Regions from separate parts of the Actinomyces gaoshouyii genome, predicted to be linked through region 2. Evidence: riboswitches for the same ligand, from Rfam matches in the RefSeq annotation. Region 2 holds a riboswitch; the other holds the start of a gene.
The links. A riboswitch is a leader RNA that binds a small molecule or an ion and turns the genes downstream of it on or off. The one in region 2 is predicted to bind FMN.
Positions count from the first base shown of each region.

Region 1: linked by a shared signal. The riboswitch ahead of B6G06_RS04435 (ABC transporter permease) and the one ahead of ribD (bifunctional diaminohydroxyphosphoribosylaminopyrimidine deaminase/5-amino-6-(5-phosphoribosylamino)uracil reductase RibD) in region 2 are both predicted to bind FMN.

Region 1 covers NZ_CP020468.1:1,089,732-1,093,126, reverse strand. Annotated here, with positions in the region: gene B6G06_RS04440 (ABC transporter substrate-binding protein) at 1-857, opposite strand, end outside; gene B6G06_RS04435 (ABC transporter permease) at 920-1,759, opposite strand; FMN riboswitch at 1,888-2,029, opposite strand; gene B6G06_RS04430 (DMT family transporter) at 2,222-3,163, shown strand; gene B6G06_RS04425 (isochorismatase family protein) at 3,143-3,395, opposite strand, start outside.
Region 2 covers NZ_CP020468.1:2,277,116-2,280,510, reverse strand. Annotated here, with positions in the region: gene nrdE (class 1b ribonucleoside-diphosphate reductase subunit alpha) at 1-1,363, shown strand, start outside; FMN riboswitch at 1,873-2,005, shown strand; gene ribD (bifunctional diaminohydroxyphosphoribosylaminopyrimidine deaminase/5-amino-6-(5-phosphoribosylamino)uracil reductase RibD) at 2,106-3,173, shown strand; gene B6G06_RS09650 (riboflavin synthase) at 3,194-3,395, shown strand, end outside.

The DNA.
Region 1 (3,395 bases), 1.2 Mb from region 2:
GGCACGTACTGGCGGGTCGCGGCCACTGCGGCGTCGGGGTCGGTCACGAAGGCGGCCATGCCGCGCGAGGAGGCCATGACGGCGGCGTCGAGCTCGGCGCGGCGCGCTTCCAGGACTGCCCGCGTGGTGACCAGGGAGGCACCGATGAGGGGGATGTCATCACCGACGGGGATAGTGCGCACGGCCACCCCTGACTCCTTGAGGCCGACGGCGTCGTTGTTGGAGAAGCCGATGATCGCGTCGGGCCTCGAGGCGTCCCCCGTGTCGGGCTTGGGCTGGGCGAGGGCGGCCTGCTGGGTGAAGCCGATCTCGAGGATCGTCAGGTCGGACTCGCTCAATCCCGCGCTCCGCATCGCCACCTGGAGGGCGTACCAGTTCTCCCCCGTGCGCCCGGGCAGACCCACGACCCGGCCCTCGAGGTCGGCGAGCGAGGCGACGGCGGAGTCCTCGCGGGCGATGACGCATCCCGGGTAGCGCTGGTAGTAACCGCCGATGACCACCAGCGGCGAGTCGTTGGAGGCCGCGACCACCGCCTCGTCGGCCCCGGCGATGACCATCTGCTCGGTGCCGGCCAGCAGCGCGTCGAAGAGCCCCTCGGAGCCGCCGTGGTGGCGCAGCTCGACGGACGACTCGTAATCCTTATTGGCCAGGGCCATGTAGAAGGGCGCGAACTGGATGTTCGGCGTGTAGGTCAAGCCGATGGTCAGCGCTCCGCCCGTCGCCGCGCCGCCGGATCTGAGGACCTGGGAGGCGGTGCCGGACGAGCAGGCGGCCAGGGCGCCGCCCCCGGTCAGGGCCAGGGCTGAGGCGATGAGGCCCCTGCGGGTGAGGCGGGGGCGGGAGGGCTGGCTGGTCACGGTATTCTCCTTGGGCTGCGCGGGTCGCGGGGCGGTTCGGTCGGGTCGGCGCTCAGAGGCGGTCAGGTGGCGCGCCGCCCGCGCAGGGCGGCGACGGTCCGGCTGCGGTGCTCGGCAGCCAGCAGCAGCCAGTGGACGGTGGTGGCCATGGCGCACAGCAGGGTGATGGTGGCGAACAGGCCGGTGGTGTCGACGGCGTCGCGCTGGATGGACAGCAGCTGTCCCATGCCGTCGCCACCCATGACCATCTCTCCGATGACGGCGCCGGTGATGGACAGGGTGAAGGCCGTGCGCACGCCGGCGAGGATCGCCGGCAGGACCATGGGCGCCTCCATATGGATGATCATCGTCCAGCCGTGCGCGCCGTCGAGGCGGGCAGCGTCGAGCACGTCGGTGTCCAGCCCGCGCAGGCCCAGCAGGATGGCGACGGTGATCGGGAAGAAGACCATGAAGGCGCACAGGACGACGATCGGCACGGTGCCGTAGCCGATCCACAGGACGAGCAGGGGGGCGATGGCGATCGCGGGAACCGCCTGGCTGGCCGCCACGTAGGGCAGCACCGCGCGGCGGAAGAGCTCCCAGTGGTGCAGCATCCAGGCCAGGGGGATCGCGAAGGCGGCCGCGCCGGCGCAGCCCAGCACCGCCTCGCGGAGCGTCACCCAGGCGTAGTCGAGCAAGCCGGCTTTCGTGGTGGCCATCCACAGGCGCTCCAGGACGCGCAGCGGGGCCGGCAGGAGGATCTGCGGGATGGCGCCGCTGCGGGATAAGGCGAGCCAGAGCAGCAGGACGACGGCGCCCACCAGGAGCGCGGGCAGGGGCCCGCGGTGCTCGTCACTCCGTCGCCTGCCGCGCCACGAGGGTCGTTCCGCGCTCGTGGCGCTGGGGCTGCTGCCGCCTGGCACGTCGGTTCTCCTCCGGGCTCCCCCCCCGGGTGGCCCCAGGGGCGCTCTCCGGGGTGGCGGGCCAGCGGCGCCCGTGGCGGCCGGCGCTGGTAGCTCCTGCGCGTGGCCGATCCGGCCCACGCGGCCGCCCCGTGCTTCCTCCCATCCGGACTCTCACCGTCGGTGCCGGAATCCCACCGGCTCAGCCGAGCCGATCCGCCCGGCGAGCGGAGGGCTCGGGTCGCGGACTCTCACCGCCGGCTCGGATTTCCACCGACCCCGGAGCACGTTGCTGAGGCGACTCTACCCCGAGGAGGCCCGCGCGGCCCAACGGCGCGATGGAGGCGCACCATGTGCGCATTGGTCCCATGACGAGGTCGGCCGGGCGCGCCGAGACACCGCCGGACCGGTGAGTGCGTGGTGTCGGATCTACTATCGGGAGGAGTAAGCTGCTCCTTCTCCCATCTCGCCCCGGAGGTCGTCATGCCGCGCAGTGCTGCGACGCCGTCGTACCGCACGGTCGGACCAGCACTCCTCCCCACGGCCTCCCTGCTCCTGGTCACTGCGATCTGGGGATCGACCTTTTTCATGCTCAAGGACGCCCTCGGCCTCGTGGGGGCGGCGGACTTCCTGGCGGTGCGCTTCGCGATCGCGGGAGGCGTGGCCTGCGCGCTGTCCTGGCGGCGCCTGCGCGCGCTGAACCGGGGGCGGGCGCTCACGGGGATCGGCGTGGGCACGGTCTACGGGCTGGCGCAGATCGCCCAGACGGTGGGGCTGCGCTACACGCCGGCCTCGACGGCGGGATTCGTCACCGCCCTGTACGTGGTCATCACGCCGATGCTCGCGCTGGTGCTTCTGGGCGCACGCGTGTCCCGGGCGACATGGGTGGCGGCCGTCCTGGCGCTCGGCGGAGTCAGCGCGCTGAGCCTCGACGGCCTCGCCGTGGGCGCGGGCATCCCACTGCTCCTGGCCTCAGCGTTCCTCTACGCGTTGCATATCGTGCTCCTGGGCTCCCTCGTCCAGGGGCAGGACCCCCTGAGCCTGACCGCGCTGCAGATGCTCGGAATCTGCGCCGTCCTGTGGCCGGCGGCGCTGCCGGGAGGGGTTCGCGTGCCAATGGTGCGGGGCGTGTGGGGCCCGCTGCTGTGGATGGCGCTGGCCTCGGGCCTGCTGGCCCTCCTCCTCCAGACCTGGGCGCAGGCGCGGATGAGCGCGACCCGGGCAGTGGTGGTGATGACCTTCGAGCCGGTTTTCGCCTCGCTGTTCGCGATCCTCGCCGGTCAGGAGCCCATGACCTGGCGGCTCCTGGCCGGCGGCGGGCTGGTGCTGGCGGCGATGCTGCTCTCCGAGCTCTGGCCCGTGGTCCGCGCCGAGAGCCTGGCCCGGCGGGGCAAGCGGGTGGCCTCAGAGATCCGCTCTGCCTGAGTCCAGAGCCTCCACACCGGCGACGGCTAGCTCGGCAAGGACCGTCGGTGCGCTGCGCTCGCTGACGGGCGCCGTCAGATCGGTGAGCACCCGGGTGGTGTAGCCCAGGGCCGCCGCTTGGAGGGCGGTGGCGCGCACGCAGTAGTCGAGGGCGAGCCCGACGACGTCGACCGCGCCGATGCCGCGCTCGCGCAGCCACGGGTCGAGGTAGGTCCCGGACGTCGGCGCGTCG
Region 2 (3,395 bases):
GCACCACCCGGATATCATGCGTTTCCTGGACACCAAGCGCGAGAATGCCGATGAGAAGATCCGCATCAAGACCCTCTCGCTCGGCGTCGTCATCCCGGATATCACCTTCGAGCTCGCCAAGAATAACGAGGACATGTACCTGTTCTCCCCTTACGACGTCGAGCGCGTCTACGGGGTCCCCTTCTCGGATATCAACGTCACCGAGAAGTACCGCGAGATGGTGGACGACGGCCGGATCAAGAAGAAGAAGATCAACGCCCGCATCTTCTTCCAGACGCTGGCCGAGATCCAATTCGAATCCGGCTATCCGTACGTCATGTTCGAGGACACGGTCAACAAGGCCAACCCCATCAAGGGCAAAGTCGTCATGTCGAACCTGTGCTCCGAGATCCTGCAGGTCTCCGAGGCCAGTCGGCTCAACGAGGACCTGTCCTACGCCTATATCGGCAAGGACATCTCCTGCAACCTGGGCTCCCTCAACATCGCCAAGACCATGGACTCCCCGGACTTCGCGCGCACCATCCGCACGGCTGTACGCGGACTGACCGCCGTCTCTGACCAGACGCATCTGCCCAGCGTCCCCTCGATCGACCGTGGCAACCACGAGTCCCATGCCATTGGCCTGGGTCAGATGAACCTGCACGGTTTCCTGGCGCGCGAGTCCATCTTCTACGGCAGCGAGGAGGGCCTGGACTTCACCAACGTCTACTTCGCCTCCGTCCTCTTCGCGGCTCTGGACGCCTCCTGTGACCTGGCGATCGAGCGGGGCCGGACCTTCGTGGGATTCGAGGACTCCGCCTACGCCAGCGGCGAGTTCTTCACCAAGTACACCACCCAGGACTTCGTCCCCGTCACGGAGAAGGTCAAGGCCATCTTCGAGGCCTCCAGCGTGCACGTGCCCACTCGCGAGGATTGGGCGCGCCTGGCCGCCAAGGTCAGGGAGCACGGCCTGTACAACCGCAATCTCCAGGCGGTGCCGCCCACCGGTTCGATCTCCTACATCAACGGCTCGACCTCCTCGATCCACCCGATCGTGGCCAAGATCGAGATCCGCAAGGAGGGCAAGATCGGGCGCGTCTACTACCCGGCGCCCTACATGACGAATGACAACCTGGAGTATTACCAGGACGCCTATGAGATCGGCCCGGAGAAGATCATCGACACCTACGCCGCGGCCACGCAGCACGTCGACCAGGGCCTGAGCCTCACGCTGTTCTTCCCCGATACCGCGACCACCCGCGACGTCAACCGCGCCCAGATCTACGCGTGGCGCAAGGGCATCAAGACGCTCTACTACATCCGCCTGCGCCAGGCCGCCCTCGAGGGAACCGAGGTCCAGGGCTGCGTGAGCTGCATGCTGTGAACGACGGTGGTGGTGCTGGTTGCGTCGAGGGCGGCCGGCACCACCATGTACGCCACGGCCAGCAGCGGCGTCATGTGCTCGGCGAGCGGTCGGTAAGTCGCGGGGGCGAGGAGCGCGGCAGGAGGGCCGCGAGCATGATGAGGGGAAGACCGTGACAGCGATGCGGGCGTTGCGCTCCTGAGCGCGATCGTCGATGCTCGGCGCGGGGGAGGGGCTGTCGCGCTATGTCGGGGGGTGGGTGGCCGGTCAGGTCTTGAATGCCGTCCGGTGATGCGGCGCGGGTGGGGTCTTGGCGCCACATGTGCGCGCAGCCGGGGAGGCGCTCACGGCGCAACCCCACCCGCAGGACCATCGGCCGCCAGCCGAACGGGGCGTGGGCCAACTCGCCCACCCACCACACCGTCACGGGGCACGACCATGGCAACCGCTCCGATGACACCACTCATCGGCCTCGACCGGACGGCACAGCACGATGGCGCGCTCCCACAGCCTGTGGCAGACTGTTCGCGTCATGTCCCGGGGACGGTGAGATTCCGTACCGGCGGTCACAGCCCGCGACCCGGTGGTCGATCCGCTCGACAACCGGCTGATCTGGTGGAACTCCAGAGCCGACAGTGAAAGTCTGGATGGGAGGGAGCATGGGCGCGCTGGCCGCATCGGCCCCACCCGGGGCCGCCGTCCCAACGCGCCTCGCGTAGAACGCGCCGCCCTCCCCTCGCCCCGCAGCCGAGAGGAGCAGGAAGTGAGAGGCGGGAACCCGCGCGAATCGACCTGGACGCGTGCCGAGAGCGAGGCCATGTCCGCGGCCCTCGAGGCCGCCCGCCAGGGCCCCCGCGGCGCCAATCCCCTCGTGGGCGCGGCCATTCTCATCGACGGGCGGATCATCGCGGTCGGCCACCACCGGGGCGCCGGCACGCCCCATGCGGAAGTCGACGCCATCGACGCCGCCCGCCACGCCGGAGCGGACTTCAGCCGAGCCGAGCTCCTCGTCACCCTCGAGCCCTGCGGCCACACCGGCCGCACTCCGCCCTGCGCCCAGGCCATCATCGATGCTGGCATCCCCCGCGTCATCCACGCCATCGACGACCCGAACCCCACCGCCTCCGGTGGGGCAGCCGCCCTTCGCGCTGCCGGCGTCGAGGTCCGCAGCGGTCTCCTGGCCTCCGAGGCCACCGTCCTCAACGCCCGCTGGCTCGAGTGCGCCCGCGCCCGCCGCCCCTTCGTCACCGCCAAGACCGCCATGACCCTCGACGGGCGCATCGCCGCCGCCGACGGCACCAGCCAGTGGATCACCGGCCCCGCCGCCCGAGCCTCCGGCCACGACCTGCGCGCACGGGCGGGCGCGATCCTCGTCGGCTCGGGCACCCTCGCTGCCGACAACCCCCGCCTCACCGCCCGCGTCGGCTCGGGTGCTTCCAGCGCCTCCACGTCCCCCATCCACCAGCCGCTGCGCTGCGTCATGGGCCTGCGCCCCGTCCCCTCGGATGCCGCCCTGCGCGCCGACGACCACTGGCTCCACCTGCCCACCCGCGATCCCCGCGAAGCCCTCGCTGTTCTCGCCGAGCGCGGCATCGGACACGTCCTCATCGAGGGAGGTGCCACCGTGCTGACCGCCTTCCTCGCCGCGGATCTCGTCGACGAGCTCATCGTCCACATCGCACCCCTCCTCCTGGGCTCCGGCCGCGGCGCCGTCGGCGACCTCGGTATCGCCACCCTCGCCGGCGCCCATCGCTTCCAGCCAGACTGCCCGCCCGTCCTCCTCGGCGACGACATCGTCATCCGTTGCACCGCCTCCCCGCGCGCCCACTGACCCCATACGGAAGGACCCCCATGTTCACAGGCATCATCGCCGGCACGGGTACCGTGCTCGACCTCGCGCCCACTAATCGCCCCGGCGTCACCCGGCTCATCATCGATGCGGGCGAGCTCATCGCCGACCTCCCCGACGGCGGCTCGCTCGCCGTCAACGGGGTCTGCCTGACCGCCGTGCCCGCCCCCGGCGCCTTCGCCGCCGACCTCATGGGCGAGACCC